DNA from 4 places in the Salinicola sp. CR57 genome. Region 4 is predicted to be linked to each of the others. Evidence: predicted binding sites of a transcription regulator. Region 4 holds the regulator's gene; each other region holds the start of a gene.
The links. Region 4 encodes LexA, which represses DNA repair genes until DNA is damaged. Its sites were predicted from a motif close to TACTGTNTANNTANACAGTA; they were not measured.

Region 1: a site for LexA is predicted at 4,479-4,498, ahead of umuD (translesion error-prone DNA polymerase V autoproteolytic subunit). Genes of this name have one in related genera too.
Region 2: a site for LexA is predicted at 3,494-3,513, ahead of DOM56_RS13730 (putative DNA modification/repair radical SAM protein). Genes of this name have one in related genera too.
Region 3: a site for LexA is predicted at 2,824-2,843, ahead of recN (DNA repair protein RecN). Genes of this name have one in related genera too.

Annotation. Positions count from the first base shown of each region.
Region 1 covers NZ_PZJL01000006.1:555,053-562,914, forward strand. Annotated here, with positions in the region: gene DOM56_RS12630 (contractile injection system protein, VgrG/Pvc8 family) at 1-769, shown strand, start outside; gene DOM56_RS12635 (DUF2188 domain-containing protein) at 885-1,118, shown strand; gene DOM56_RS12640 (endonuclease) at 1,207-2,085, shown strand; gene DOM56_RS19705 (hypothetical protein) at 2,116-2,736, shown strand; gene DOM56_RS12645 (hypothetical protein) at 2,711-2,914, opposite strand; gene DOM56_RS12650 (HNH endonuclease signature motif containing protein) at 3,221-3,988, shown strand; gene DOM56_RS12655 (hypothetical protein) at 4,007-4,357, opposite strand; gene umuD (translesion error-prone DNA polymerase V autoproteolytic subunit) at 4,522-4,965, shown strand; gene DOM56_RS12665 (Y-family DNA polymerase) at 4,962-6,239, shown strand; gene DOM56_RS12670 (restriction endonuclease) at 6,381-7,457, shown strand; gene DOM56_RS12675 (SOS response-associated peptidase) at 7,584-7,862, opposite strand, start outside.
Region 2 covers NZ_PZJL01000007.1:199,076-206,937, forward strand. Annotated here, with positions in the region: gene DOM56_RS13720 (multidrug ABC transporter permease/ATP-binding protein) at 1-1,235, shown strand, start outside; gene DOM56_RS13725 (TIGR03915 family putative DNA repair protein) at 1,261-2,181, opposite strand; gene DOM56_RS13730 (putative DNA modification/repair radical SAM protein) at 2,208-3,467, opposite strand; gene DOM56_RS13735 (RecQ family ATP-dependent DNA helicase) at 3,587-5,599, opposite strand; gene DOM56_RS13740 (MFS transporter) at 5,596-7,347, opposite strand; gene DOM56_RS13745 (ATP-binding cassette domain-containing protein) at 7,494-7,862, opposite strand, start outside.
Region 3 covers NZ_PZJL01000001.1:224,987-232,848, reverse strand. Annotated here, with positions in the region: gene DOM56_RS01060 (RnfH family protein) at 1-26, shown strand, start outside; gene DOM56_RS01055 (outer membrane protein assembly factor BamE) at 58-480, opposite strand; gene fur (ferric iron uptake transcriptional regulator) at 553-1,002, shown strand; gene recN (DNA repair protein RecN) at 1,085-2,758, opposite strand; gene grpE (nucleotide exchange factor GrpE) at 2,980-3,612, shown strand; gene dnaK (molecular chaperone DnaK) at 3,766-5,706, shown strand; gene dnaJ (molecular chaperone DnaJ) at 5,805-6,950, shown strand; gene DOM56_RS01025 (formate dehydrogenase subunit delta) at 7,097-7,390, opposite strand; gene fdhF (formate dehydrogenase subunit alpha) at 7,431-7,862, opposite strand, start outside.
Region 4 covers NZ_PZJL01000006.1:145,790-153,651, forward strand. Annotated here, with positions in the region: gene moaA (GTP 3',8-cyclase MoaA) at 1-570, shown strand, start outside; gene DOM56_RS10735 (H-NS family nucleoid-associated regulatory protein) at 730-1,020, shown strand; gene DOM56_RS10740 (ribonuclease J) at 1,216-2,814, opposite strand; gene purU (formyltetrahydrofolate deformylase) at 3,230-4,078, shown strand; gene dinB (DNA polymerase IV) at 4,096-5,163, opposite strand; gene lexA (transcriptional repressor LexA) at 5,181-5,828, opposite strand; gene DOM56_RS10760 (TetR/AcrR family transcriptional regulator) at 6,121-6,789, shown strand; gene nagZ (beta-N-acetylhexosaminidase) at 6,876-7,862, shown strand, end outside.

The sequences.
Region 1 (7,862 bases), 410 kb from region 4:
CGTGTTCATCGTCGACGAGGTCGAACACAGCGGTTCACCGGATCGCGTGACCATCCGCGCCCGAGCCGCCGACATGCGCAACCTTCTGCCCGGCAAGCGCTCACAGTCCTGGCACGGCGTTACCATCGCAGACATCATCGAGACCATCGCCAAGCGCCACGACCTCACTCCGGTCATCGGCGATACGCTCGCCGGCATCCGCGTTGGCCACATCGACCAGACCGACGAGTCCGACCTCAATTTCATCACCCGCCTGGGCCAGCGGTTCGACGCCATCGCCGCGGTGAAATCCGAACGCATGCTGTTCACGCTCGCCGGCGAGGCGCTCACGGCCAGCGGCCTCGCCCTGCCCCGCGTCTCGCTCACCCGCCGAGATGGGGACCAGCACCGCTACAGCCGCACCGATCGCGACAGCTACACCGGCGTCCGCGCCTATTGGAACGACACGGCCGGCAGCCAGCGCCAGGCCGCCATCGCCGGCACCGCCGACAAGCTCAAGGACCTGCGCGACACCTTCGCCAACGAAGGCGACGCCCTCGACGCCGCCAAGGCCGAGCTCCGGCGAATCCAGCGCGGCAAAGCCACGTTCGAACTGACCCTGGCCCACGGCCGTGCCGACCTTACGCCGGAAACGCCACTCACCCTCACCGGCTGGAAAGCCGACATCGACGACGCCGACTGGCTTGCCACCGACGTCGAAGACAGCCTCGACTACAGCGGTTACATCTCCCGCATACGATGTGAGATAGAGCAACCAGCTCAACGCTGACGAGCATCTCAACGTGTTGTGCAAGCGCATTTTGCCATATATGGTATTGGTTGGCGCATCAGACACAACATGGTGTGCATCGTTCTAACGCCGATACTGGTGTGAGGTGAGCGTAATGACTAGGAAAGAACATCATGTCGTCCCAAACCCTAATGGCGGCTGGGATGTAAAGCGAGACGGGGCGAAGCGGGCCAGCGGCCATTTCGCTACCAAAGACGAGGCCATGGACTACGGTCGGGGGGTCAGCCGCAACCAAGGTACGGAATTCATACCTCATCGCAAGGATGGGAGGATTCAGAACCCCGACAGCCACGGCAGAGATCCCAACCCGCCCAAAGACAAAAACTGAGACTTCTCATCAGGCCCCTGTGAAGGGGTCTGATGCTTTATCCACTATCTCCCCCTACAATCCGCGCCTGCTGAATATGGAGCCCGGCATGCGCTTTATCATCACTTTGCTAGTACTTGTCACCTTCCCCGCGCTCGGGGCGCCTCCCACCTCCTTTTCCGCCGCTAAGCGGATCGCCCAGAACCAGGTCTACTACGATCAGGACCAGACGTTCTACTGCGGTTGCGAGTTTGATTTCGATGCAGGGCCGAATCTCGCGAGTTGCGGCTACGAGATCCGCAAACAGCCCAAGCGCGCCGCGCGGATCGAGTGGGAGCACGTCATGCCCGCTTATGATTTCGGTCGACAGCGCCAGTGCTGGCAGGACGGCGGGCGGCGTAACTGCCGCGCCAACGATCCCGTGTTCCGGCAGGCCGAGGCGGATCTGGTGAATCTCGTGCCATCGGTTGGCGAGGTGAACGGTGATCGCTCCAACATGCGTTACGGGATGATCGCCAGCGGCGACGCTTACCAGTATGGCCAGTGCCAAGCAAAGGTCAGTTTCCCCGAGCGCACCTTCGAGCCGCCGGCGGACGTGCGCGGTGACGTCGCGCGCACCTACTGGTACATGCGCGACACCTACAGCATCCAGGTCAGCCGGCAGCAACAACAGCTGTTTCAGGCGTGGGCCAACTCCGATCCGGTGAGCGACTGGGAGCGGGAGCGAAACCGGCGTATCGCCGCGATCCAAGGCAGCGGCAACCCTTATGTCGACAAAACAGCGCCGACGATCCAACAGGTGGCCGAGCCCCCGCGCCCGGAGTCACTTCAGTCAGCGAGCGACGAAGATTTAAGCTGCGCGACGCGCAATACCTGCGGGCAGATGCGGTCCTGCGCCGAGGCGCGGTTTCACCTTGAGCAGTGCGGCAATGGTAGGCTGGACGGCAACAACGACGGCACGCCGTGCGAAGCTATCTGCAAGTACTAGCCATACATTAATGTTGCGGAGATACTTTAAGTGAAAAAACCTATAGACCAAAAACCGCCCTCAACCAACGTTGCATATCTTCAAAAGTCTTTGGGAGAAACGGTTATATTATTCCAAACCATCGATGTAAATATTGGGCGTATCATATTCAGCTGCATGACATCGAGTTTTCGCCAAATAGAAATAATACTTAGCGAAATATCATTCCGCACGAAAATAGATATTATGGGCTCTCTATTAAAATTTTTGCACACAGATAGCGATACCTTTAGTGACGGAACGCCAGTTCTCGTCACTCTAAAAGAACTGATTAAGGAGTGTGAAGAATGCGAGCGCTTCAGAAACACCATGCTTCATACTTTTTGGGTTACAGAATTCAGAAAAGCTCCTGATCTTGTGCTAGGCATGAAAAGCAAAGCCAAGCACAAACAGGGCTACCGATACTCAGTCACTGATGTTTCAGAAAACTCTTTGGAGCTTGAAATTGAAAAGCTAAAAAATCTCAACGAGAAGCTAAGTAGTTTTAGAGAAAAGCTAGCTTACCAATTCGAAAGAATGCACGGAATTTTAGGTTTAGAAAGTATTATAAAACATAACGAGGTCAACGCTTTTATTCAAGATAGCTTTATTCAAAGAAGCCAGAATAAATAGATTCCACATACTGCCGCGCTTGGCTGACCACGACGCCCAGCAGGATCTCCTCTCGCGCAAAGAGTGACTTCCGGCCGTATAGCGGAGCCAACCGCACCCGGCCGCCGATGCGCCAGGCTCTCGCCAGCAGGTGCTCCCCCTCTACCTTCGCGACGGTGAGATCCTCGTTGTCGATCATAGAACTTTCATCTTCGATACGCTGTAGCATTGACCGGCTGGAAATCCGACATCGACGGCGCCGGCTGGCTGATTACGGAGGTCGAGGACTCTCTCGAGGAAAACGCCTAAGGAACGTGAGTTCAGTTGCTCGACACGAAAGGCCAGCTTACAGATGCACTCCTGCGCCGAGACACGCAACCACCTCACTCAGGGCAGTAAAGGCCGGTTGGATGGCGACAATGATGGCACTCTGTGCGAAGCTGTCTGTAACAGCTAGTCACACCGACCCAAATTGCGACACAATCGTTGTCTAAAAAGGTTAAAGATGAAGAACCTTAAAGACTTTAAGTACGAACAATCATTTGGATTCGCCGACATCATAAGAACGCAAATAAAAACAGGCGACGGCCCATTTGACACCCATCACTTCTTCAATAACATGGGTGATGTTTTTTTAAACAAAGCTTTAAAACCAAATAAGAAAACACTACTTCACGAGTTTATTGAAGAGAGCATTTTTCAGCAAGTTGAAGCAGCCGCAAAAATGGATTTTGAAGCATTTCGCCCTGAGCTTATTGAGTTAATCGCTTGTCACCAAGAAGGCTCAAATATAACCACACCTATACAAGATACTAATCCGGAAAACTATAGCAGAGACTACCTTATGGGTGCTTTTGAAAACCAAGCCCTTAAGTCTCTCACAAAAGAAGTTTTTAATTTGCTCTTTAGCGACCGCAGAATTATGCAGGAATTTAATTCTGCAGCTGCCGAAAAAATATTAAAAATGAAAAAAGAGCACTATCCGAATTATTTACAAAAAGACGGCATGATGATTAGATACTCGCGATGGCCGGGTTGGCTTAGGAGAGGATTAGGTTTTAGAGATAAAATGAGATGCGTCGAATGTCACGCTGACCTCAGCCAAAGTTTAACAACCAACTCGAGAGATGCAATCGACCATGTAGTGCCTCTAGCTAAAGGAGGCATTAACGATCCAACTAATTTACAGATACTGTGTAATAGCTGTAACAGCAAAAAAGGGGGCGTAAATTCAAGCACTACAGGATCGAACGATCTTTACTGGGATTATTAATCATTGTTTCACGCACTCTTAAACCACATACCGCCGCGCCTGGCTGACCACCACGCCCAGCAGCATTTCCTCCCGCGCGAAGAGAGACTCCCGCCCCTGCAGCGGTATCAGCCGCACCCGGCCGCCAATGCGCCAGGCTCTCGCCAGCAGATGCTCCCCCTCTACCTTCGCGACGGTGAGATCCTCGTGCCCGATCATCCGGCTTTCGTCCGCGATCAGCACGTCGCCCTCGATCAGCGGGCCATCGACGCCGGCGCCCTCCTTCAGCTCCACGGCGAAGCAACTCGGCGGAAAGCTCCCCAGGTCGTAGCCCATCAACGCTGGATGCCCCAGCCCCATCATCAGTGGTCCCAAGTACTGAACCTGCATCGTTTCCCCACGTATGCATTTTTTTCATGATCGTCAGGAGCCGCGCCGTTGCCCGCCCCGTGCCGTTATCGTCCACCGGGCCCCCAAAGAATCATTTGCCCGGGGCTCGCCTTCCGTTAAATACTGTATACCCATACAGCGCTTTAAAGGAAGGCGGATGCACCATGTCCAACGTCAAACTGATCGGCCCCATGCGGCCGGACTGCACGCGGCTTGAGATCCCATACCCGGACGTGCTCGCTCGCTGCGGCATTGCCGGGTTCGCCAGCCCCGCCGAGGATTACGCCGGTCGCGCGCTCGATCTGAACGAAAAGTTTGTGAAGCACAAGGCCGCGACGTTCCTGTTCCAGGCCGTGGGCGACTCCATGGAGGAGTACCGCATCCAGGAAGGCGACTACCTGATCGTCGATCGCTCCATCACGGCCCGCGCCGGGCATATCGTACTGGCCCTGGTGGAAGGCGAATTCACGGTCAAGAAATGGATCGAGCGAGGGCAATGGCAACTGCTCTGCTCCGGCGGCAACCGGTACCCGCCGATTCCGCTGAACGGCGTCGAGTCGCAGATCTGGGGCGTCGTGCGCTCGAACCACATCGAGTTCCCCGTATGATCGCGATCGTCGATTGCAACTCGTTCTACGTCAGTTGCGAACGGCTGTTCAAACCGCACCTGAACGGGCAACCCGTCGGCGTCATGAGCAACAACGACGGCTGCGTCATCGCCCTCAGCAACGAGCTGAAAGCGCTTGGCGTAAAGATGGGCACCCCGGCCCACTACCTGAAGGAACAGGTCGCCCGCGACGAGATCACCCTATTCTCGAGCAACTACGAGCTCTATGGCGATATCAGCAGCCGCGTCCAGGCGGTCCTCGAAGAATTCAGCGCCGGCATCGATCCCTACTCCATCGACGAGTGCTGGGTGAATTTCGACGGCTTCGCCCCCGGCCAGCTCGAGGACCACGCCCGCGAACTCCGCCGCCAAGTGAAGCAATACACCGGCATCCCCGTGTCGATCGGCGTCGCTCCCACGCGCACCCTAGCCAAAGTGGCCAACCGCGCCGCCAAGAAAGTCGCCGGGTTTGATGGCGTCTGCGTGCTCTACCCCGACAGCCCCCAGACAAAGGGCCTGCTCCAGCGCTTCGAGCTGGGCGACGTCTGGGGCGTCGGCCGCCGCTTGGCCGAGAAGCTCGGCAACCTGGGCATCAACACCGCTTGGGATCTGCGCAACCAGAACGCCAAGGAGATCCGTCGGCGCTTCTCCGTCACGCTCGAACGCACCGTGCTCGAGCTACAGGAAGTCGACGCCATCGAGATGATGGGAATGGACTTCGCGCGCGAGCGCATCATGACCAGCCGATCGTTCGGCCGGCTCACCAACGACAAGGGCGAGATCCGCGAAGCGATCCGACAGCACGCCCAGCGCAGCGCCGAGAAGCTGCGCAAGCAAGGCTCACTCTGCCGGGCCGTGCTCGTCTTCCTGCGCACCAACCCCCACCGGCAGGATCTCGCCCAGCACAACCCCAGCATGATCATCGAACTGGACAACCCCACCGACGACAGCCGCGAGATCGTTACCGCCGCCATCCAGGTACTCGAACGTCTACACGCGCCGAACAAGCGCTACATGAAAGGCGGCGTGATGCTGATGGAGATCTGCGACCGTGGCACTGAGCAGCTCTCACTTCTGGGCACGCAGCAAAGCGACGCCGAGCGTCAGCGCAGCGAAAAGCTCATGGGCGTGATGGACGAACTGAATCAGAGAATGGGGCGCGGCACCGTCAGGATCGGCACACCCAGTGCCGGCGCGGCCTGGCACCTGCGCTGCGCGCATCGGTCGCCGCGATATACGACGAGGTGGGAAGAAATTGCAATTGCACGTACTTGAATCATGACATTATTATTAACACGGATTTAAGAAAGTCACTCATCACACCTAATGACACGTACAGACAACATACACATGCAATGAATTCGGTAGTCACATATAAGCCGATAGATATTAAAAACCAATTAAACAGAGGTGGAAATGGATTCGTATCCAGATTTGGAAAGAGATTGGGAGTCAGAGGTTCTTAATAGAGCAGGTAATGTGTACAGTGCAGCAGGTGTAAACAAACTCCTGGTGGCAACCTGTCACTACAATGAATCAGCATCACTGACTAAAGATATAAGCAATGAATACCTAGCATTGAGTAAGGTAAGCAGCACTTGCTTTTACTACACAGACAGCGAAATGCAAGCTAAAGGTGCTAGGATTGACGGAGTGGACCAATTCTGCACTCAGTTGACGGGCAGCTTCGAGACAAAATCCGACATTACACTAGAAAAATTAAATCAAATTGCAGAAGCTTGTGTTGCAAAAGCTATTCTTTTCGAGAAAAATCTTAACCATTATCTAACCGAAGAAGGAAGGGGTATTCTAAATAAAGCAAACAAGGCTAGAGCATCGTCAAACCAAAAAAACAAAGAAGATCGAAAGTTAGAAGTACTGGCATACCTTAAGGTCATATTTGTTCTTGTAAGCGCAGTGGAAGACATCAAACGTTTGCATGAAGCACACATGCCATTCATTCCGCATTGGAGGCCTTTGCTTTCAACGAGAAAAATAAAATTCGCGACGGGCGAATACGATCGAAGAAAAATCGCTCAAATCTATAAAAAAGAACTTGGGTACGAGACAGACTTCAAGGACGGATTTTACGAAAAAAAACCAACATCATTTGAATTGCTAACCTTATGGCTGGAAAAACATCTAGTCGAAAAATCGTCCATGGCCGGAATGTCAAAACAAATAAAAAACGACGGATCTCAACTAGAACAAAATATTTTATCGCTATACAAAAAACTAGGCTATGCTGTATCAGAGACACCGACCAGTGGTGATTTCGGTATAGATATAATAGCCGAATCAAGTGCAATAAAAATTGGAATTCAGTGCAAGGACTACCAAAAAGAAGTCGGTGTAGATGCAATCATGCAAGCCCACTCCGGTGCCAAATACTACGACTGCGATCACGCTATCGTGATTGCGAAAAATGGTTTCACCAAGGCTGCCCAAGAAATGGGTACGAAGCTCAACATAGAGCTGTTGATACCCGAATAGCGTAAAAATCAAACAAGTAACCAAGTGGGAGGATTGAATCTAAAGTAGGTAAGCATCATTCATGCTTTTAACCCGCTGCGAAGGAAGCTAGTTCACCAAAGCCCTAACCTAAAGCGACGATTACTATCACACTGGAGTCAAATACACTTCGCCTATATCCCCCTCGCCCGGCTTATTCACGCGGGTCGAGACGGCCCAATGCGTGAACGCCTCTGCCGGCACGTGCTTCACGAATCGGCGGATGGTCTCGCGATCGGTCAGCGCCGGGTCGAGCCAGGGCTCGATACTCTCGTCGGTGAGGATCAAAGGCATGCGGTCGTGAACGTCCACCGCTGAGCCGCGGGCGGGTTCGGTCAGTATCGCGACGCCCGGCTTGCCATCGACGCGCTCGGTCCAGATGCCGGC
Region 2 (7,862 bases), on a different contig from region 4:
TCTGGCTCTCGCCGCCGCTGCTGCTGGTCACCGCCATCTGGATCGCCGTGACCATGCTGGTGGGATGGTGGCTGGTATCGAAGGTCTATCACCATATTCGGATCACCCGCGCCACCGACAGCCGGCTCTATCAGGACTACGAGACGATCATCCATGGCCGCAAGGAGCTGGCGCTCAATCGCGATCGCGCGCGTCATCTGCTGGAGGAGGTCTACGGCGCCGACGCCCGGACCTATCGCGATCACATCATCCGCGCCGATACCTATCACCTGAGCGCCGGCAACTGGACCAACATCATGATGCTGGGTGCCATCGGCGTGGTGTTCTTCCTCGCCAATGGCCTGGGCTGGTCCAACACGGCCGTCGCCGCGACGTTCTCGCTGACGCTGCTGTTCCTGCGCTCGCCGCTGATCCAGGCCGTCGGTGCCACGCCGACGCTGATCACCGCGCAGGTATCGTTCGACAAGCTGCGCGAACTGGCGCTGGCGGAGTACCGCGAGGCGTTCGACCTGGTGGAGACGCACAGCGAGTGGCAGGTGCTCGAGATGCGCGACATCCGCTATCGCTACCCGGCCAGGGCGGGGCGGGACGGCTTTGCCGTCGGGCCGATCAACCTGCGCCTGGAACGGGGCGAACAGGTCTATCTGATCGGTGGCAACGGCAGCGGCAAGTCGACGCTGGCCAAGCTGCTGACCGGACTCTATCGACCTCACTCCGGAGAGATCCGTATCGACGACGAGATCATCGGCGAATCGGACTGGCACCGTTACCGCCAGCGTTTCTCGGCGGTCTACACCGACTTCCACCAGTTCGACCGGCTGATGGGGCCGCGTGGCGGCAGTGCCGATCCCGCGCTACTGGAGAACTGGCTGCAGACCCTGCAACTGGCGAAGAAGCTGCAGCTCGACGACGGCAAGGTGCTCGACACCGAACTCTCCCAGGGGCAGCGCAAGCGCCTGGCGCTGCTGATGGCGCTGGTCGAACAGCGACAGATCCTGCTGCTCGACGAGTGGGCCGCGGATCAGGATCCGCAGTTCCGGCGCGCCTTCTATCGTGAACTGATGCCGCGCTTCCGTGAACTGGGCATCACCGTCTTCGCCATCAGCCACGATGATTACTATTTCGCCCACGCCGACCGGCTGCTGGAGATGCGCGAGGGTCATCTGCGCGAATTGACGGGCGACGAGCGCGAACTGGCCAGCCGGGATGCGGTGGCGCGGATCGGTACATCCTGACAGCCCGGACGGCGTCACTCGTCGTCTAGTCGTCGTCGCCCGAGGGTGAGCGGGGAAGGGTGGGCCTGCCGCCCGGGAGCGCCTTGCCCTTGCGCCGGCCCACGCTGCTCTCCTGGGCCAGGCGCTGCCCGCCATGGCGGGCCTTGGCCTCCATCACCGGAATCAGATCGCCCTCGCTGAGGTGACGCCAGAACCGCTGCGGCATGTGCTGGGTCATGACCCTGTGGTTGAGGCGCGCGGGGTTGAAGGTGCTGACGAAGTAGGTCCGCCACAGGGCGTGCTCCTCGTCGGCGTTGGCGCGTTCGGCGGCCGTTCTGGCTTCGTCGGTCCACTCCCTCGGGCAGGGCGTGCGATAGTCCAGCGCCGAGCCGTCCCAGCCTACGCCGCCACGGGGAGTGGCGATGATCCAGCGTGAACCGCCCATGCGGTCGGCGAAGTGCTCCGCGCCCAGGTCGAGCACGTCATGGGCGGGCTCGAACCAGGCGAGATAGCGCTCACCTCGTCCATCGTCGCAGCGGTGGAAGCGCAGGAAGGCATGCATGTGATGCGCTTCCCGCTTGACCGCGTGCCAGCGCTGATGCAGCACGCGGCCATCGACGTCGGCGGGATGCATGGCCGCGGCGTCGCCCCGGGCCCATCGCCACAACACCCGGTAGAGCAGTGGCCAGCGCGGTTGGTCGTGGCCCTCCGCACGATAGCGCGCAGCGTTGCGCAGCAGCGTCAACTGATCGCGACCGATCCGGATCGGCGCCGGCGGCGGGCCTGGCGGCATGGACGGCGGCTCCTGCCAGGAGAACAGGTCGTCATGACTGGCGTTGCCATCGTGCCAGGTCACGCTGGCCGGTGGCACGCCGAGGTGAAGCAGCCGACGCGCCTGGGTGCGCCACTCGTCGAAGTCGTTGGCCCAGGCAGCGGACGAGGTCGGGCTCATCGAGGCGTTGGCCATGGCGGGATCTCCTGCGGAACGCGGCCCTACCACAACGCCATCTGCGCCGGCTGGGGCTGGGTCAGGCTCTGGCGCAGGCGAGCGCTGTCACCCTGGGCATCGGTGGGGCGGTAGTCCTGGGTCACCACGAAGGGCCGCAGGGTCTCCAGGCGACACCGCAGCGCCACCAGGTCCTGATAGCGGATGCGCCGCAGTCGCCGCAGATCAACCAGTCGTTGCACGCTGCGCAGTCCGATGCCCGGAATGCGGGCGATCATCGCCGGCTCGGCGCGGTTGAGGTCGACCGGGAAGTCGTCGCGGTGGGCCAGCGCCCAGGCCAGCTTGGGATCGATCTCCAGGTCCAGGTTGCCCGGTGCATTCAGCAACTCCTCGGCCTGGAAGCCGTAGCCGCGAATCAGGAAGTCGGCCTGGTAGAGCCGATGCTCGCGCAGTAGCGGCGGTGCGGCCTGGGGTAGCCCGGCGGGGCGCTCCGGGATCGGGCTGAACGCCGAGTAGTAGACCCGCTTGAGGCGGAAGTCGCGATAGAGATGCTGGGCGGACTGGAGGATGGTGCGGTCATCGGTGGCATCGGCACCGACGATCATCTGCGTGCTCTGGCCGCCGGGTGCGTAGATTGGCGCCATGCGCTTGGGGTTGGCGCTGCGCGGCAGGCGTTTCGCGTCCCGCTGAGCGTCGTCGTTGGCGGCATCGATACGCTGGCGCATGTGCCCCATGGCCGAGTGGATGGTGCCGAGCTCCTTTTCCGGGGCCAGGGTCTTGAGGCTGGTCAGGGTCGGCAGTTCGATGTTCGCGCTCAACCGGTCGGCGTAGCGGCCGGCTTCCTCCAGCAGCCTGGGGTCCGCTTCGGGGATCGCCTTGAGATGGATATAGCCGCGAAACTGATGGGTCTCGCGTAGCAGCTTCGCCACCTGGATCAGCTGCTCCATGGTGTAGTCGCTGGAGCGGATGATCCCGGAGCTCAGGAATAGCCCGCTGATGGTGTTGCGACGGTAGAACGACAGCGTCAGGCGGACGACCTCCTCCGGCGTGAATCGCGCTCGCGGCACATTGCTCGAGCGTCGGTTGACGCAGTACTGACAGTCGAACAGGCAGAAGTTGGTCAGCAACACCTTGAGCAGCGAGACACAGCGCCCATCCGGGGTGAAGCTGTGGCAGATCCCCATGCCGTTCGACGAACCGAGCCCCGCCTTGCCGCGCGATGAGCGCTTGGGCGCGCCGCTGCTGGCGCAGGAGGCATCGTACTTGGCGGCATCGGCGAGGATGGAGAGCTTGTCGATCAGTTCCATGCGGCAATCCTGTGACCCATCTCGAATACTGTCTGGATATACAGTATTCGAGATTGTCGAGATCGACAAGGTGGATTGCCGAATCAGAGGCGGGCGTCGACGCTGGAGAGGCTAAGCGCTCAGCCTGGTTGGGCGATCCGTTTCTCGATCCACGCCCTGACATCGGGGTAGGGGCGCTGCTCGTGGACGCCGAAGCCGTTCAACTGCCGCGCCTTGAGTGGCGTGAACACCGGCATCGACAGCCCGCACAGGAAGTGGGCGATGCGCTGCGCGCCGGGCGATGTCCCGAGCTGCTCGCGGTGGCGTTCGATGAATGGCCCGGCCTGGCGGGTGAAGTCGGCATCGGTCAGCTCGGGCAGTGCCGGTGCCTCCGGCAGACGCGCGACATGGCCGTGGCAGACCGAGCAGTGGCCGCAGCCTTGGTCGGCCTGGGGCTGCTCGAACCGGGTGTCGCCGAAGTAAGCGGCGAGTCGCCGGGTCAGGCAGGTCTCCGATTCGAACAGCTCCAGCATGGCCTGGAGGCGGTCGATCTCCGCCTGCTCCCGGGCTTGGCTCTCCGCCAGCAGTCGATCGGCGAGCGCGTCGATATCGAATTCGGGTTGGCGGACCTCGTAGACATCGGTCATGCGTTTGCCTTCCAGCACCACCCAGCCCTTGTCCTGGAAGTACTCCAGGGCGGCGATGACCCTCGAGCGCGAGGCATCGATTCCCGCGGCGGCACCGGCCTGATGGAGTCGCTCGAAATCCACCGTGCCCCAGGTCCTGGCGACGGCGATGTTGTCGACGAGCAGGCGAACGAAGTCGGCGCGCTCGCCTTCGAAGCGCGCGATCAGGGCGGCGGTGTCGTCGAGATAGCGCAGTCGATACTCGGCCAGGTAGGCGAAGCGGGGCGCGATGACGCCATGCATCTCGAGCCGGACCAGCAGCGTCTTCAACGGCAGCAGCCGGACGTTGCTGTCGCGGGAGAGCGTGTTGAGCAGCACCGGCCATTGGCGCGCCGGCTGCCGGCCGGCGTCGGCGATCTCGCCGAGCACGTGGCGGATACCCTCGCGCTCCGGGGTGTCGCCGTAGACGAAGTTCTCGAGCACCCGAAGGCCGTCCCGACCGGCCAGCATCAGGCAGCGCGACGGTTTGCCGTCGCGTCCGGCGCGGCCGATCTCCTGGCTGTAGTTCTCGATCGACTTGGGCAGGTCGTAGTGGATGACGTTGCGGATATCGCCCTTGTCGATTCCCATGCCGAAGGCGATGGTAGCGACGATGCAGGGAATCTCGCCCTCCATGAAGCCCTGCTGGATCCGGTCCCGGGTCTCGCTGTCGAGGCCGGCGTGATAGGCGCGCGCCGCAAAGCCCTGGTTCGCCAGCGCCTTCGCCACCGACTCGGCGGTCTGCTGCAGCGTGACGTAGATGATGGTGGGCGATTGCTGTTGTGATGCGCGTTGCGGCGCCAGCCATTCGACCAGCGCGGGGAGGCGGCTGTCGGTCTCGACCGGCTGGACCAGCAGCTCCAGGTTGTCGCGATAGAAGCCGGTGGTGACCACATCGTCTTCGGCGATGGCGAACTTGGCGCGCATGTCGTCGATCACCGCGGGGGTGGCGGTGGCGGTCAGCAGCAGCGCCTGGGGGATGCCGAACTCGCGCTGGTAATCCGGCAGCTTCAGATAGTCGGGCCGGAAATTATGGCCCCACTCGGAGATGCAGTGTGCTTCGTCGATGACCAGCAGCGAAATCGCCACCTGACGCAGGAAGTGACGAAAGCGCTCGTTCTTGAGCCGCTCCACCGACACCATCAGGATCTTGAGCTCGCCGCGCCGGGCGCGCTCCATGATCTCGCGGGCGGTGTCGCGATCCTGGGTCGAATCGAGGCTTGCGGCCGCCACGCCATGGCGCTGGAGAAAGGCCAACTGGTCCTGCATCAACGCCAGCAGCGGCGAGACCACCAGCGTGAGATGCGGCAGATGCAGCGCCGGCAACTGATAGCAGAGCGACTTGCCGGCGCCGGTGGCGAAGATCGCCGCGGTGGAGCGACCGGCGATGACGCGCTCGACGACGGCCTCCTGGCCGCCGCGAAACTCCGCGAAGCCGAACACGTCGAGCAGGGTTTCGCGGGCGCTCTGGATGTTCGCCTGGGTCATGTTCTCTCCTGGGGCCACGGCGCGGTCACCGCCAGCGATTGGGCGTCGGCCGACTCCTCGGCGGGCGGTTCGGTCTGGTGGGGCGTCAACGACGGTTGGGCGTGTCGCGACGAGCGATAGCTGACGCCGTGGCGCAGGCGCGGCGCCTCCGGACCGCTGTGCAGCGCGGTGACCCGGTCGATGATGGCGCGGTCGGCCAGGGTCAGTCGATCCAGCATGCGCAGGTGCTGCAGCCAGTTGGGCACCAGGAAGACCTCCTGCCACAGGTCGCGATCGACGACATCCCGATAGAGCGACCAGCGCTTGGCGCCGTTGCGCAGCCGTAGCCGGCGCAGCGGACGGACGGCGCGGGCGAATTCCCGCAGATGGTCACCATCGATGCGGTACTCGACGGTCACCATCACCGAGCCCCGCGCCGGGTTGAACTCGAAATCGGGCTGATCGGTGTGGGCCTCCGGCGCCTCGACCAGATCGCCGGCGTCCAGGTTCGGCAGCTTGGAGGGAAGCAGCAGCAGCGCCGAGACGATCAGCAATCCGCCGGCCAGCATCAGCGCCATCTGCACGCCCAGCCCCTCGGCCAGTTGTCCCCACAGTAGCGAACCCAGGGTCAGCCCGGCGTAGAGCGCGGTCTGGTACAGCGCCAGCGCCCGCGCCTTGACCCAGTCCGGGACCAGGATCTGTACCGAGGAGTTGTAGGAAGCCACTGCCGCGATCCAGCAGCTGCCGCCGACGATGAGTGCCGGGAACAGCACCCACAGCGTATCGAGCCCGCCCAGCGCCAGCATTACCAGCCCCAGCAGCATGGCGGAAAAACTGATCAGCCGGCTGCTGCCAAGACGCTGGCGGGCCCGGTTGACCAGGGTGCTGCCGGCGATGGCGCCGACCCCGAGGCCGCCGAGCATGTAGCCGTAGAGCGAGGCGCTGCCGCTGGGATGCTGATGGGCCAGTAGCGGCAGCAGCGCCCATAGTGCGCTGGCGGAGATGCCGAAGATGAACGAGCGCATCATCACCAGCCGGGTGACACTGGAGTACTGCACGAAATGCAGCGCCGCCTTGACCCCTTCCCACAGCCGCTCCGGCGGCAGCGACTTGGGCAGTACGGCACGCTTCCAGCGCCACAGCGCCGCGATCAACCCGCAGAAGCAGAGCACGTTGAGCAGGAAGATCCACGACGGTCCCACTGCCGCCAGCAGCAGGCCGCCGATGGCCGGGCCGATGGCACGGGCGGCGTTGTAGTTGACGCTGTTGAGCAGCACGGCGCTCGAGACCAGGTTGCGCGGCACCTGCTCGTTGACCGCGGCCTGCCAGGCCGGCGTGGTAATCGCGCCACCGATCGAGACGCACAGAATCGAGACGATCAGTAAGGTCGGTGAAAGCAGATTCAGAAACGCGATCAGGGTAACGAACACGCCGCCCAGGACCTCGATGCCCAGCCCGAACAGCATCACCTTGCGGCGATCGTAGTTGTCGGCGATCACGCCGGTGACGATCGACATCAGTACCAGCGGCAGCGCCGCCGCGACCTGGATCATCGCCACCGCCACCGCACCGCCGTCGTTCGAGGTCACTACCCAAGCCGCCGCCACCGACTGCGCCCACAAGCCGAGGTTGGCGAACAGGTTGGCGATCCAGATCATCCGGAAGGCGGGGACGCCCAGCGGGGCGAAGGTGCTGACATCCGCCGGGCGTGGCGGCGTCTGCTCGGGTTCGAGGGTCAGGTCGCTCTGGCGGGAAACGGGTTGCAGCATGACAAGCTCGCAGACAGGAGGCGAATCGGAAGGCAAAGCCTGGAGATTAGCATCCTTGGTCCGCCTGCGAGGGTCCAGTGCTATCGCTAACCGGCAAGCCCCATGTCAGGAACGATGGGTATCATGGTGACAGCGACGATGGCCGTCTACTGCAGTACCGCGATGGGACAGGCGTCGGCGGGGTGGTTCATGACCCGCATGGGGATGCCGTAGATGGCTTCCAGGTTGGTATCGTTCATCATGCTGGCGGGCGCGCCTTCGGCAAGCAGCTTGCCGCTGTGCAGCGCGACCAGGTGATCGCAGTAGCGCGCGGCCATGTTGACGTCGTGGAGCACGATGATCACGCCGAGACCCAACTCGCGACAGAGCTTGCGCACCAGCGCCAGCACTTCGACCTGATGGGCGATGTCGAGCGCGGCAAGCGGCTCGTCGAGCAATAGGTAGCGGCTACCCTGGGCCAGCAGCATCGCCAGCCAGACCCGTTGCCGCTCGCCGCCGGAAAGGGTATCGACCAG
Region 3 (7,862 bases), on a different contig from region 4:
AACGGGCGGCCAACGCCTCGCGTTGAACTGCCCGTTCAGCCGTGAGTCAGGCGGAATCTAGATGCCGCTGGGACCGATCTGCGGAACCGCAGTGCCCTCGCCGGAGCCTTCCACCGCCGGTCCGGGCCCGTCGTCCTGATTCAGCTCGACGTCCGAGTCCATGTCGCCGGATTTGGCGATGTCGACCAGCTGGTCGTTCTGGAAAGTCAGGGTCAGGCGCTTTTCCACCGTACCGCCGTAAGCTTTGTCGAGATAGAAGACGTAGTCCCACTGGTCCGACGAGAAGGGCGCTTCCATCAGCGGCGTGCCCATGATGTAGGCCACCTGCGAACGGCTCATGCCGGGGTGAAGCTGGGACACCATGTCCTGAGTGATGAGATTGCCTTGCGGGATGTCCCTTTTATAGACGCCAAAGTAGCTGCAGCCGGCGATGAGCGAGACTGCAATGAGGAGTACGACCGTTCTGATCAGATTTTGCATTTGAGTCCGTCTTTCACTATCGTTGCGTGGATTGATCATACCCGACACGAGACGCTACTGCGAAGAGCGACCATGGCCGACGAAAACCAAGAATTGCGTAAGGCGGGGCTGAAGGTCACTCTGCCGCGCGTCAAGATTCTGCAGATCCTCGAAGCGACTCGTATGGAAGAAGAGCTCCACATGAGTGCCGAGGACGTCTACAAGGCGCTGCTGGAGTCTGGAGAGGATGTCGGGTTGGCCACGGTCTATCGCGTCTTGACCCAGTTCGAGGCGGCGGGGCTCGTCGTCCGGCACAACTTCGACGGCGGGCACGCGGTCTTCGAGATGTCCCAGGAAGAGCACCATGACCACATGGTGGACCTCGAATCCGGCGAGATCGTCGAGTTCTATGACGAGGAGATCGAGCGTCGGCAGCGAGAGATCGTCGAAGAACACGGCTACGAGCTGGTCGAGCATGCGCTGGTGCTCTACGTGCGCCCCCGTGGCTCAAAGGCCACGCGCCAGGATGCCGTCAAGAAGTAATCCCCGCAGCGCTCGTTAGCGCGCGACAGAATATCGAAACGCCGACCCTTGGGTCGGCGTTTCTCGTTCAAAGGGCTTTCAATCAGTGCGCTGAACGCTGACTGGCCGCCAGCATCTCGCGCGCATGAGCCAGCGTGCGGTTGGAAAGCTTGACGCCTCCCAGCATCCGCGCCAGTTCGCGGACTCGCCCGGCTTCGTCCAGTTGAGACATCAGCGTGCGCGTCGCATCGTCGCTGGATTGCTTCTCGATATGCAGATGTTGATGCGCCTGCGCGGCCACCTGTGGCAGGTGGGTCACGGTCATGACCTGGGCATCGCTGCCCAGCCGGCGCAGCAGTTGCCCGACGATCTCGGCGGTAGCGCCGGAGATGCCGACGTCGACCTCGTCGAAGACCAGTGTCGCCAGAGTGCTGTGACTGGCGGCAACGACCTGAATCGCCAGGCTGACGCGAGAGAGTTCGCCGCCCGAGGCGACCTTGGCCAGCGGCCGGGTCGGTTGGCCCGGGTTGGCGCTGATCTGCAGGCTGACCCGATCCAGGCCGTGGGGTTGAGGGGTCTCCAGCGGTGAGACATCGACGGCGAAGCGCGCCTTGTCCATTCCCAGAAACGCCAGTTGCTCCTGAACCTGCCGGGCGAAAACCTTGGCGGCGCGCTGTCGCGTTTCGCTGATCTCCCTGGCGCTGTCGCGGTACTGCTGGCGTAGGTCGTCGAGCCTGGTTCGCAGCGTCTCGAGGTCGTTGTCACCGCCGTCGAGCGCCTCCAGCTCTTCCCGCAGCCGACGATGCAGCCCACTCAGCTCCTCCGGCATGACGTGATGCTTGCGCGCGATCCGGTGAATCTCGCCGAGTCGCTCTTCGACCCAAGCCAGCCGCTGCGGATCGAGCTCCGTCGACTCGACGAAATGGTGCAGTTCTCGGGCCGCTTCCTCGATCTGGATCTGGGCGTCGTTGAGCATACCCAGTGCCTCCGACAGTGCGCCGCGATCGCTGCCCGGCACCCGGGACAGCCGCTGGGTTGCCTGCGATAGCAGCGTCGATGCGCCGTGTTCGTCATGGTCGCAGCTGTCCGCCGCGAACTGCGCCTCGCGCAGGCTCTCCTCGAGGTGGGCCAGGGTCTCCTGCTCCTGCTCCAGACCGGCGAGTTCGTCCGCCTGGAGATCGAGCTGATCCAGCTCCTCGACCTGATAGCGCAGCAACTGGCGCTTGGCCTGGCGCTCTTCGTCGTTCTCGCTGCGTTGACGATACTGCCGGCGCAGCGCGTGCCATTGGCGATGGAGGTCGCCAAGCTCCGCGACCGCCTTGTGATGGCCGGCGGCATCGTCGAGCAGGCGGCGGTGGGTATCCTCGTTGAGCAGCGCCTGATGCGCATGCTGGCTGTGAACGTCGATCAGGCACTCGCCCAGTTCTCGCAGGTCGGCGATGGTGCAGGGCTGGCCGTTGATCCACGCCTTGGAGCGTCCGTTGGCGGTGACGACGCGGCGAAGCAGGCAGTCGTCCGTCGCCAGTTCGCGGGCGGCCAGCCACGCCCGGGCGTCTTCCCGCTCCGCAATGTCGAAGCGCGCGCTCAGATCGGCGCGGTCGGCGCCGTGGCGCACGCCGCCGGCGTCGGCCCGCTCTCCCAGGCAGAGGCCCAGCGCACCGAGCAGGATCGACTTGCCGGCCCCGGTCTCGCCAGTGATGGCGGTCATGCCGGCCTGAAACTCCAGGTCCAGCGTGTCGACGATAGCGAAGTCACGAATGGCGAGTTGGATCAGCATGCGGCCTCCTGCGGGGCAATGGCGGCGATACGGTCAGCGGGCGGTGGATGATCGTTCATTTGGGTTTCTGGTTGTTTATACAGTAGTCGAAAATGGCCTTCAACGGCTGTCGTGATGGTTTGGTGACGAAACGCTTGAGATCTGAATCGATAGCCCCATATAGGCAGACAACTTCCGACGCTTGTCGAATCGCTGTCATAACACCTTGCCAGGAGAGATTCATGGCTAGAGATCCGCAGAACCCCGTAGACGAAGAACTCGAGCGCGCCGAACGCGACGGCGAGCCCCAGCACCAGTCCACCAACGAGACGTTGGACGGCGATCTGGAGCAGTTCGCGGAGTCGCTCGAACACGAGGCGGATGACTTTGAGGGGAAGGCCAATCCCGAGGCCGAGGTTCTGGCCGCCCGAGTCGAGGAGCTCGAGCAGGCGCTGGCAGATGCCAAGGATCAGTCGATGCGCGCCGCTGCCGAAGCGCAGAACGCGCGTCGTCGTGCCGAGCAGGATGCCGACAAGGCGAAGAAGTTCGCGCTCGAGAAGTTCGTCAAGGAGCTGTTGCCGGTGGTCGACAGCCTGGAGAAGGGGCTGGAGAGCATGCAGGAGGTCGACGAGACCCACCGCGAGGGCGTCTCGATGACGCTCCGGATGCAGCTCGACGTACTGGGCAAGTTCGGTGTCGAGCAGCTCGATCCGCAGGGTGAGCCGTTCGATCCGCAGTTCCACGAAGCCATGACCATGGTTCCCAATCCGGAACTGGAACCCAATACCGTGATGGACGTCATGCAGAAGGGCTATACCCTCAACGGCCGGTTGATTCGGCCGGCGATGGTCGTGGTCAGCAAGGCGGCGGGGTAGAGGGCCGGGTGCCGCGGCCGGGCCGATACTGCAACTGAGTGTCGGCGGGGACTTGAAAGGCGCCGGCCAGCCCCCACATAGCAAGCAATCGCGCAGCAAGCGCCGTCATCCAAACGAATTGAGTCGTCAACGAATAGTTAGAGGTGAGGAATTATGGGACGCATCATTGGCATCGACCTGGGTACGACCAACTCCTGTGTCGCCGTACTCGATGGTGACAAGACTCGTGTGATCGAAAATGCCGAAGGTGGCCGCACGACGCCTTCCATCATCGCGTATACCGATGACGGCGAAACGCTGGTCGGTCAGGCGGCCAAGCGTCAGGCGGTCACCAACCCGACCAACACGCTCTACGCCATCAAGCGTCTGGTCGGCCGCAAGTTCAAGGACGATGTCGTCCAGAAAGACATCAAGATGGTGCCTTACGAGATCGTCGAAGCCGACAACGGCGACGCCTGGGTCAAGGTCAACGACAACAAGTTGGCACCGCCCCAGGTCAGCGCCGAAGTGCTGAAAAAGATGAAGAAGACCGCCGAGGACTATCTCGGTGAAGACGTGACCGAAGCGGTCATCACCGTGCCGGCCTACTTCAACGACTCTCAGCGCCAGGCGACCAAGGACGCCGGCCGCATCGCCGGTCTCGAAGTCAAGCGCATCATCAACGAGCCGACCGCAGCCGCGCTGGCCTACGGCATGGACCGCTCCACCGGCGACCGCACCATCGCGGTCTACGACCTGGGTGGCGGTACCTTCGACATCTCGATCATCGAAGTGGCCGACGTCGACGGCGAGAAGCAGTTCGAGGTGCTGGCGACCAACGGTGACACCTTCCTGGGTGGCGAGGACTTCGACCTCAAGCTGATCGACTATCTCGTCCAGCAGTTCAAGAGCGATTCCGGCATCGACCTGTCCGGCGACAGCCTCGCCATGCAGCGTCTGAAGGAAGCCGCCGAGAAGGCCAAGATCGAGCTTTCCTCCGCCCAGCAGACCGAAGTCAACCTGCCCTACATCACGGCGGACAACACCGGTCCCAAGCACCTGGCGATCAAGGTCACTCGCGCCAAGCTGGAATCACTGGTCGAGGATCTGGTCCAGCGTTCGCTCGGTCCGTGCAAGACCGCGATGGAAGACGCCGGTCTCTCCAACAGCGAGATTCACGACGTGATCCTGGTCGGTGGTCAGACCCGCATGCCGATGGTGCAGCAGAAGGTCGCCGAGTTCTTCGGCAAGGAAGCGCGCAAGGACGTCAACCCGGACGAAGCCGTGGCCATGGGCGCCGCGATCCAAGGTGGCGTGCTCGGCGGTGACGTCAAGGACGTGCTGCTGCTCGACGTCACGCCGCTGACGCTGGGCATCGAGACGCTGGGTGGCGTGATGACCCCGCTGATCGAGAAGAACACCACGATCCCGACCAAGAAGACCCAGACCTTCTCCACCGCGGAAGACAACCAGACGGCGGTGACCATTCACGCGCTGCAGGGTGAGCGCAAGCAGGCGGGCCAGAACAAGTCGCTGGGCCGTTTCGACCTGGCCGACATTCCGCCGGCGCCGCGCGGCGTGCCGCAGATCGAGGTTGCCTTCGATCTCGACGCCAACGGTATCCTCAACATCACGGCCAAGGACAAGGCGACCGGCAAGGAACAGTCGATCGTGATCAAGTCCTCCAGCGGTCTCTCCGACGAGGAGATCGACCAGATGGTCAAGGATGCCGAGGCCCACGAAGCCGAGGACAAGAAGTTCGAGGAGCTGGTCCAGCTGCGCAACCAGGCCGACGGCATGATCCACGCCTCGCGCAAGACGCTGGAAGAGGCTGGCGACAAGGTCGACGCCGACGAAAAGAGCAAGATCGAGACCGCCATCGGCGAACTCGAGGAAGCGCTCAAGGGCGACGACAAGGACGCCATCCAGGCCAAGCTCGACGCCCTGACCGAAGCGTCCGGCAACCTGGCGCAGAAGATGTATGCCGAGCAGGGTGAAGGTGCCGGCGCGCAGGCCGAGCAGCCGAGCGACGACACCCAGACCAGCGGCAAGAAAGAGGATGACGTGGTTGACGCCGAGTTCGAAGAAGTCAACGACGATCAGAAAAAGCAATAACCACGACGTCTGACGCCGTGTGATCGGCAGTAGCGCGGGAGCCAACACGACTCCCGCGTTGCTGTTTGCACGGCACCGACACGGAGGCGGACTCAGTAATGTCCCAACGTGACTACTACGAAGTATTGGGCGTCGACAAGGGCGCCGACGGCAAGGACATCAAGAAAGCCTATCGTCGGCTGGCGCAGAAATACCATCCGGATCGCAATCCGGAAGATCAGCAGGCGGCGGAGAAATTCCGAGAGGTCTCCGATGCCTATGAAGTGCTCTCCGACGATCAGAAGCGTGCGGCCTACGACCAGTTCGGTCATGCCGGCGTCGACGGCCAGGCCGGCGGATTCGGCGGCGGCGGTTTCGGCGGTGCCGGGGCGGGTGGCTTCAGCGATATCTTCGGCGATGTCTTCGGCGACATCTTCGGAGGCGGCGGCGGTCGCCGCAATCCCAATGCCCCGCAGCGTGGCAGCGACCTGCGTTACAACCTCGAGCTCGACCTCGAGAACGCGGTGTTCGGCACCACCGTCGACATCCGCGTGCCGCGTCACGTCGAGTGCGGGCACTGCGACGGCAGCGGCGCCGAACCGGGGTCGAGCAAGGAGACCTGCCCGACCTGCCACGGCCAGGGCCAGGTGCGGATGCAGCAGGGTTTCTTTGCCGTCCAGCAGACCTGCCCGACCTGCCACGGCAGCGGCCAGAGCATCAAGGTGCCTTGCCGCAAGTGTCATGGCGAGGGTCGCGTCCGCGAGACCCGTACGCTATCGGTGAAGATTCCGGCGGGTGTCGATACCGGCGACCGCATTCGGCTCAATGCCGAAGGCGAATCCGGGCTCAACGGCGGCCCTGCGGGGGACCTCTACGTCCAGGTCGAGATCAAGCCGCACCCGATCTTCGAGCGCGACGGTCGGCATCTGCACTGCGAAGTGCCGATCAACTTCGTCGACGCCGCCCTGGGTGGCGAACTCGAGGTGCCGACGCTGGAGGGCCGGGTCAAGCTCAAGATCCCGCCCGAGACCCAGACCGGCAAGCTGTTCCGGCTGCGTGGCAAGGGCGTCAAGCCCGTGCGCGGCGGCCCCGCCGGCGATCTGCTGTGCAAGGTGGTGACCGAAACCCCGGTCAATCTCAACGAAGAGCAGAAAGAGCTGCTGCGCAAGTTCCAGGACAGCCTGGGCAGTGCCAGTCGCCATTCGCCCAAGAAAGAGGGCTGGTTCGATGGCGTGAAGCGTTTCTTCGAGGATATGAAGCCGTAAGCGCTTATCGTCGCTGCAACGGAAAGGCCTCGTCCGAGAGATCGGACGAGGCCTTTTGCTTGTCTTTTGCCGAACCGGGGTTCGCGTCTTTCGAACCTTCACGGAGATCCGCGCCCCGGGGATCCAGCAGCCGCTCCATCGGCGTGTCATCCTGCGTCGGAAGTCTCTTCCCAGTCCTTGACGGTCGACGACATTGTCTTCAGCCGCGCGATCGCGAGACGCGAGACCGGGCTCAACTCGCTGCCATCCGTGTCGGCATAGTCGATGATCTGGCGTTTCATGGGGCGTGCCCAGAATTTCTTGAGGTGCGTGGCGACCAGCTCGGCCGCCTGGGTGTCGTCACCATGATGCAGGTTGTTGGCGCTGATCTGGTTGACCATCTTGATCAACGGCGCGGTGGGTCCGCCATGGCTCGCATCATTCATGTTCGAATCGCTCATCTCGCGCGCTCCCTGACATCGGAATAGTGGCCGGCGGCGCTCATTTGAGCGCCGCCTCTGCAGATTCCAGATAACGCTGCTGGCGTTCGTCGAAGCGCTGGAAATGCTGCTGCCAGGAAGAGGGCTGGGAGACCTTCTCCACCTGTACCGCCGTCACCTTGTACTCCGGGCAGTTGGTGGCCCAGTCCGAGTTGTCGGTGGTGATCACGTTGGCCCCGCTGCCGGGATGGTGGAAGGTGGTGTAGACCACCCCCGGCGCCATGCGCTCGCTGACCCGGCAGCGCAGCACCGTGCGTCCGACGCGGCTGCTGATACCGAGCCAGTCGCCATCGGCGATGCCGCGTACTTCGGCGTCGCTGGGGTGGATCTCGAGCACGTCCTCGGCGTGCCAGGCACTGTTGGCGGTACGCCGGGTCTGGGCGCCGACGTTGTACTGGCTGAGAATGCGCCCGGTGGTCAGCAGCAGCGGGTA
Region 4 (7,862 bases):
GTCGTCGACGGGATTCACGCGGCTCAGGACGCTGGCTTCGAGAAAATAAAGCTCAACGCGGTGGTACTGCGTGGCCGTAATGACGACGAAGTCCTCGATTTGGTGGAGTTCGCCCGTAACGAAAAGCTGGATATCAGCTTTATCGAGGAGATGCCGTTAGGCGACGTGTCGGATCACTCGCGGGGAGAAACATTCTATTCGAGCGATGAGGTTCAGACGCGAATCGAATCCCGCTATCCCCTCATGCCGTCACCCGAGACGACGCTGGGTCCTTCACGTTATTTCCGCATGGCCGACAGCGATTCTCGTGTCGGCTTCATATCGCCCCATAGCCACAACTTCTGCAGTACCTGTAACCGGGTTCGTGTCACCGTAGAAGGCCGATTGTTATTGTGTCTGGGAAACGAGCATTCCGTGGATCTGCGCGAAACCCTGCGGCGCTATCCAGGTCAACTGCAGCCGCTCAAGGAGCAGATTGTAGCGGCCATGGATTTGAAGCCGGAGCGTCATCATTTCTCCACGGATGGCGATGTACAGGTCGTTCGCTTCATGAATATGACGGGCGGTTAACACGCTTTCTCATCGGTCCTTGGGTCATTTGTGAGAATAAAGGCACGCAAATTATGCGTGCCTTTTTGATTTAATTTCTTGCCAACAAGGGGGGTGAGAATATACTTTCATCAAAACAACCGGTGTAATGCCGTATTGGAATCCAGCAAGGAGAGGACGATGTCCACCGAGTCATTGGAACGCATCGCTCGCAATAAGAATGTGGCTCGTGCCGCCGCGCGTCAGTTGAGCATGGAGCAACTGCACAAACTGTCGGAAGTCATCGGGGAAGTGATCGAGCAGAAACAGCAGGAAGATCATGAGCGCCAGAAAGAGGAAGCCGACAAGCAGAAGAAGTTGGCCGAGATTCGAGAGGCGATGAACAACGCCGGACTGTCGATGGACGATCTGGTTGGCGAGCAGCCTCGCAAGCGTCGCGGTCGGCCGCCCAAGAACGCTAGCAAGAACTGAGACAAGGTCACGCTCCCCGGGCGGCTCTACCTGGATTCATCCCGCCCGGGTAGTTCCTGAAAAGCGCGTCTGCCAAATGGCAGGACGCGCTTTTTCGTTTCTGGCTCCCTCTTTTTGTGCTTCGCAAAGTGCGTCGTGGCTCGGAGCAATCGACCATGTCCGACGCGGCTTTCTCCTCACGCGGCCTCCTTTGCGCTAGGGGGCCGTACGCACTTCGTACTCCGGCTGCGGATCGGCGGGCATTAGTTGCAGATGAATCTCCAGAGAGGTAGGCAGGCGTTCGTGGAGCCACTCTCGCAACGGCCCGAAGAGTTGCTGGCGGAGCTGGAGCAGCGTCTCCGCCGTGATCGCGTCTATGCGCTCATCCAGCCAGTCAGCTAGTGCATCTTCATCCAGCGGAAGGGATATCTCGCTGTCCCATATCATCTGCCCGATGCGGGTCCATCCGGTAGCCGTCGGCAGGACATTCAACGCAATCGACAGCGACTTGTCATGGCGCCGGGCCGACACCGGATTGGTGCGCTCCCCGGGGCGCATTCTTGAGGCAATCAACCGAGGTCTGAGATGGTGTGTGCCGCTGGGGACCAGGGTCTCTGCATCCAGAGATAGCACGACACCATTCTTGGCCAGTTGAGGAACATGAATGTCCATGGTCGAAGCCAACTCGCGGTGCGCTTGCTGGTGGGAAGCCTCTCCATGGACCGGTAACAGCATTTTCGGTCTAAGCCACCGGTAGAGCTGGCGCAGCTCTTCACGAGCCGGATGCCCCGAGGCGTGAAGCGCGGGATCGGTGTGCTCGTCATGGACATTGACGCCAAGACGCTTGAAGCCGGCCTTGAGACGCGCGATGGGGCGCTCGTTACCGGGGATGGCGCGAGCCGAGAAGATGACGTCGTCGTCGGCCAGCAGATCGAGAGCCGGGTGTCGTCCCTGGGACAGGCGAGACAGTGCGGAGCGAGGTTCGCCCTGGCTCCCGGTGGCGATGATGAGAACCTCCTCGGCATAAAGGTAACCCAGGTCATTCGCCGGGACCCGTGGTGGGAAATCGTCGAGATAGCCCAGTTGGGTGGCGATGGAAACCATGCGTTCCATCGAGCGTCCCAGCAGCGCCACGCGACGATTGGTGCGCTCGGCAATCGCGCCCAGCGCCTTGATGCGAGCGATATTGCTGGCGAAACAGCTGACCACGACGCGTCCCCGGCACTCCCGGATGACCGACTCCAGCGCCTCGGCCGCTTCCGCTTCACTTCGGGAGTGCCCTTCGACGTCGGCATTGGTCGAGTCGGCCACGACGAGGTCCACCGGTGCCAGCGCCTGGAACTGGGCGGCGGAGAATGGCGCTCCGATGAGAGGGCGTTCATCCAATTTCCAGTCACCGGTATGCAGCACCTTGTGGCGCGGCGTGATGATGGAAAGGGCGCAGCTCTCCGGTATCGAGTGGGTCACTGGCAGGAAGGTCACGCCGAAAGGGCCGGCAGCCACCCGTGTGCCGGGCTGGATGGGCTTCAGTGCATCGACTCTCAGGCCCTGCTCCGAGAATTTGGCCCGCAACATCTCGATGGCCAGAGGCGTGGCGTAGACCGGGCAGTTCCAGCGAGGCCATATCCAGGCCAGGGCGCCGAGATGATCCTCATGACCATGGGTGATGAACACTGCAGAGGGGACCATCGCATTCGCCGCCAGATGGTCGACATCGGGGATCTGCAGGGGCTGATCGGGGAGGTCCTGGCGAATCGTCATGCCGCAATCCACGGCAATCCAGTGGCCGTCATAGCCATAGAGCGACAGATTCATGCCGATTTCACCGCATCCCCCCAGGGGATGGAATAGTAGCGGCGGATAAGTACGAGGGCGGATCTGTGCGCGCGGACGGAACATCGGCATCCTTGAAGGAGGAAATCTCGTTCCACTATAAGTCATGCGTCTCGACCCGCTCAAACGGGCGCAGACGCTGGTCGACGCTGACGAGTAGGGTACAATGCGCCGTTCGTCGGGAAGCGGCGTCACCTGGCATCGAGGCTGGTGTTGCCGTCTGCGGCTCCTCATGCGGGTCGCCAAGGCGGCGGGTCATCGATGTGTCGTTTCTGCCGAGGTGATGCCGCCGCGCCGGGTTCGGTTTCGCAACCGGGCCGAATGGTCGGTTTGAGCGCTTTTACACCCCGAGCTCTTTCCTAAAGCGCTTATGCGTTAACAGAGTGTCCTCAGAGTTATGTCGCACAACTATCGTCTCATCGTTTCCTGTCCCGACCGCGTCGGTATCGTCTCGCGGGTGTCGGGCTTCATCGCTTCCCAGGAAGGCTCGATCATCGAAGCCAACCAGCATTCCGACCTGGCTACCGGGCGCTTTTTCATGCGCTACGACATTCAGGCCAATGCGCTGAGTGCCCGGGAGTTTCGAATCGCCTTCGCGCCCATCGCCGAAGAGTTCGAGATGAGCTGGCGCCTCAGCGACTCCGACCGACGCCAGCGGCTGGTGATCATGGTTTCCAAGGAGTCGCACTGCCTGGCCGATCTGCTCTATCGCTGGTCGGCCGGGGAGCTCGAGTGCGATATCCCGTGCGTGATCTCCAACCATGACGATCTGCGCGCCATGGTGGCCTGGTACGGAATTCCATTCCATCACGTTCCGGTTGAGCCCGGTGACAAGGCGTCGGCCTTTGCCCAGACCGAGCGTCTGATCACGGCGGCCGAAGCCGACAGCGTGGTACTGGCGCGATACATGCAGATTCTGCCACCCGATCTCTGCCAGCGGTATGCCGGGCGAGTCATCAATATCCACCACAGCTTCCTGCCGTCGTTCGCCGGGGCCAAGCCTTACCACCAAGCTTTCGAGCGTGGCGTCAAACTGATCGGTGCCAGCTGCCACTACGTCACCGAGGAGCTCGACGCGGGGCCGATCATCGAACAGGACATCCAGCGCGTGTCGCATTGCCATACACCCCAGGACCTGGTGCGTCTGGGGCGCGATGTGGAAAAGGCCGTGCTCGCGCGTGGATTGCGCTGGCATCTACAGGATCGCGTGCTCATTCACGGCAACAAGACGGTGGTGTTCTCCTGATCCGCGCCACCTGACGTTCAAGGCGTCGCCGGCTGGTCGCCGTCGAACAGGCCCAGCTGGCGCTGCTCCTGCTCCGGCACCAGCCGCACGCCGACACCCAGCAGCCTGACCGGGCGCTCGCCTCGTCGCCATGCGCTTTCCAGCAGCTCATGGAAGCGCGCGTCGATGATGCCGCGAGCCCCCGTTTCCTGCGTGGTGCTTGAGAAGTCGTCGAAGCGTACCTTGACGAACTGCTTGGCAATGGCGGGGTCGCCATGGCGGGCGATGCGATCGTGGAGTTTCTCGATCAGGGGCTCGAGCGCCCCGTGACAGTCACTGAGGTGGGGCAGGTCGCGGTCATAGGTGGTCTCGACGCTGACGGATTTGCGTTCACGCGAGACGTTGACCGGACGGTCGTCGATGCCGTGCGCCAATTCGTGCAGACGGCGTCCGAACTTGCCGAACTGATCCAGCAGCTTGTCCATCGGCTGGGCCCGGAGATCGGCACAACTGGCGATCCCCAGGGTATCGAGCTTGGTCGCCGTCGCCGGCCCAACGCCATGGAGTTTCCTGACCGGCAAGTCGGTAATGAACGACTCCATCTCCGTCGGTGGGATCACAAACAGGCCGTCCGGTTTGTCCCAGTCGCTGGCGATCTTGGCAAGGAACTTGTTGGGGGCGACGCCGACCGAGATGACGATGCCTGTTCTCGCCAGGGCTTCGTCCTTGAGCCAACGAGCCATCCAGGTGGCGCTGCCCCGGAATCGGGTGACCTCGGTCACGTCAAGGTAGGCTTCATCGAGAGAGAGCGGCTCGACCAGCGGTGTCAGTTCGTGAAAGATCGCCTGGATCTGTTGCGATACTTCCCGATACTTGTTGAAGTCGGGCGGCAGCAGCTTCAACTCGGGACACAGACGCAGCGCCCGCGCCGTGGGCATGGCGGAGTGCACGCCGAATTGCCGCGCCGGGTAGTTGCAGGTAGCGATCACTCCCCGTCGCTCGGCACTTCCGCCGATCGCCAGCGGCGTATTCGCGAGCGACGGGTCGTCGCGCATCTCCACGGCCGCGTAGAAGCAGTCGCAGTCGGCATGCAGAATCTTGCGCATGGCGCCGGGCGATAGCCTCAGTGAAGGCCGCTACCGTTGCCACCGCGAATGACGCCGACGCCGAGTCCCTCGATCTCAAGGTGCTGATGCTTCAGATCGATCACGATGGGTTCGAAATCCGCGTTCTCGGCGATGAGCGTGACCCGGCTGCCCTGGCGCTGGAAGCGCTTGACGGTGACGTCGTCCTCCAGCCTTGCCACGACGATCTGGCCGTTGCGAATCTCCTGGGTGCGGTGAACGGCGAGCAGGTCACCGTCGAAGATTCCGGCATCCTTCATCGACAGTCCGCGAACCCGGAGCAGGTAGTCGGCGCTGGGCGTGAAATAGTCGGCCGGCAGGGGGCAGTATCGGTCGATGTGTTCGGTGGCCAGAATCGGGCTGCCCGCAGCGACGCTGCCGATCACCGGCAAGCCCTCGATGGCGGCTTCGGCAGGTTCGGCTTCCTGCCCGCTGGCGGGCAATCGGATCCCGCGGGAAGTGCCAGGTATCATGCGGATGACGCCCTTGCGGTCCAGCGCGCGCAGGTGCTCCTCGGCGGCGTTGGGGGAGCGGAACCCCAGCGCGCGGGCGATTTCGGCTCGTGTCGGCGGGTAGCCGAATTCGCCCATCGTCTTGACGATGAAATCATAGACGTTCTGCTGTCGTGCGGTGAGCGGTCGCGCCATCGGTCTCTCCCGGGCCTTGAGGGTCAATCAGGCGATCTGGAGCCTGCTTGGATCGCCAGGCGTTATCCAACTGGACATGGATCGGATGGAGTGGCGTCCGGTCCGCGGCCAGGCGTGTTCATGCATACAGGCTGGAATTGTATCCAGTCATTCGCGATGAGGGAAGCCTTTCGCGCCCCGACTCGGAGACTCGGGGCCCCAGGTCCGACGAAATGCTCGATTGTGTGGCTTGTGTGGGAATGATTAGAATCATAATCGTTCTAAGTCGTTGTTCTCAGGCACGAGGTATGACATGGCCCGACCCGACACCGTTACTCGTATTCTCGATACGGCGGAGGTCCTTTTTGCCGAAAAGGGGTTCGCTGAAACCTCGCTGCGCAACATCACGACTCGGGCCAAGGTCAATCTGGCGGCGGTGAATTATCATTTTGGCTCCAAGAAAGCGTTGATCCAGGCCGTGTTTGCCCGCTATCTCGATCCGTTCTCGGAGCGGCTGAATCTGGCGCTGGATGGACTGGAGGCGCGCTACCGAAAGGAGGGCGTGCCGCTCGAGGTGCTGCTGGAGCAGCTTGCCACCAGCGTTCTGGATGTGCCCGCCGAACGCAATAGCCTCAAGGTCTTCATGAAGCTACTGGGGTTGGCCTATACGCAGGCCCAGGGTCATCTGCGGCGCTATATCCAGGAGCACTACGGGGAGACGTTCCACCGTTTCGTCCGCTGCCTGCGACTGGCGACGCCGGACCTGCCGGATGCCGAGCGATTCTGGCGGCTCCATTTCATGCTGGGCACCGTGATCTTCACCCTATCTGGACTGGATGCGCTGAGGGATATCGCCGACAGCGAGTATCAGGAACACATGTCGGTCAGGGAGCTGATCCGCCATCTTCGTCCGGTCGTGGTGGCCGGCATGCAGGCGCCGCTGCCTGCGTCCCTGGAGAAGGTCGGTTCGGCTGTCGAGTGAGAGGATGACTCCTGGCACCCTCGGCCTCTGTCATGGGAACCCGCTGTCGTCTAGAATCGGGCGCTCAATGGTCTCAGGTGTTAGCTATGACTCAACCTCTCGGCCCGGTCATGCTGGATGTCGAAGGCACCCGGTTACGTGACGAAGAGCGCCAGTTGATCTCGCGAGCGGAGGTCGGTGGTGTCCTGCTGTTTGCCAGAAACACCCCGGACGTCGCCACGACCCAGGCGTTGATCGGCCAGATTCGCGAGTGTCGACCCGACATCCTGGTTGCGATCGACCAGGAAGGTGGTCGGGTGCAGCGCTTGAAGGAGGGCGTGACGCAGATACCGCCCATGGCGGTACTGGGCCACCACTTCGTGGAGTTCCCCGAGTCGGCATTGACCCTGACCCAGGACGCCGGCTGGCTGCTGGGCATGGAGATGGCCGCTTGCGGATTCGATCTGAGTTTCGCGCCTGTGCTCGATCTCGACGACGATCAGTCGCCCGCCATCGGGTCGCGAAGTTTCTCGCCGGACCCGGAGGTGGTCGCCGTGCTGGCGGGCGCCTTCATCGAGGGGCTCCACGAGGCGGGCATGGTCGCGGTCGGCAAGCACTTCCCCGGCCACGGGGGAGCGCGGCAGGATTCTCATTTCGGGGTTGCCGAGGATCCGCGCTCCTTGGCGGAGCTGCGCGAGCACGACCTGGTTCCTTTCGCCAGGCTCGCCACCAAGCTGGACGGCATCATGCCGGCTCACGTCATCTACTCCGCGTTCGACGATCGGCCCGCCGGGTTCTCTCCCAGCTGGCTTGGTATGCTGCGCGAAGAGCTCGGTTTCAAGGGCGCCATCTTCTCGGATGATCTGACCATGGCGGCGGCGCACGCGGCCGGGTCACCCAGCGAGCGGGCCGAAGCGGCCTGGGGGGCCGGTTGCGACATGGCTGTCATCTGCAATGCTCCCGCAGCGGCACGCGAGATCGTCGCGGCCTGTGAGGGCCGCCAGACCCAGCGTGTCGCCAAGCTGCGTTACGCCCGCGCCCGTCCCACGCTGGCGTCGCTCACCGCGATCTCCCGCTGGCGGCGCACCCACGCC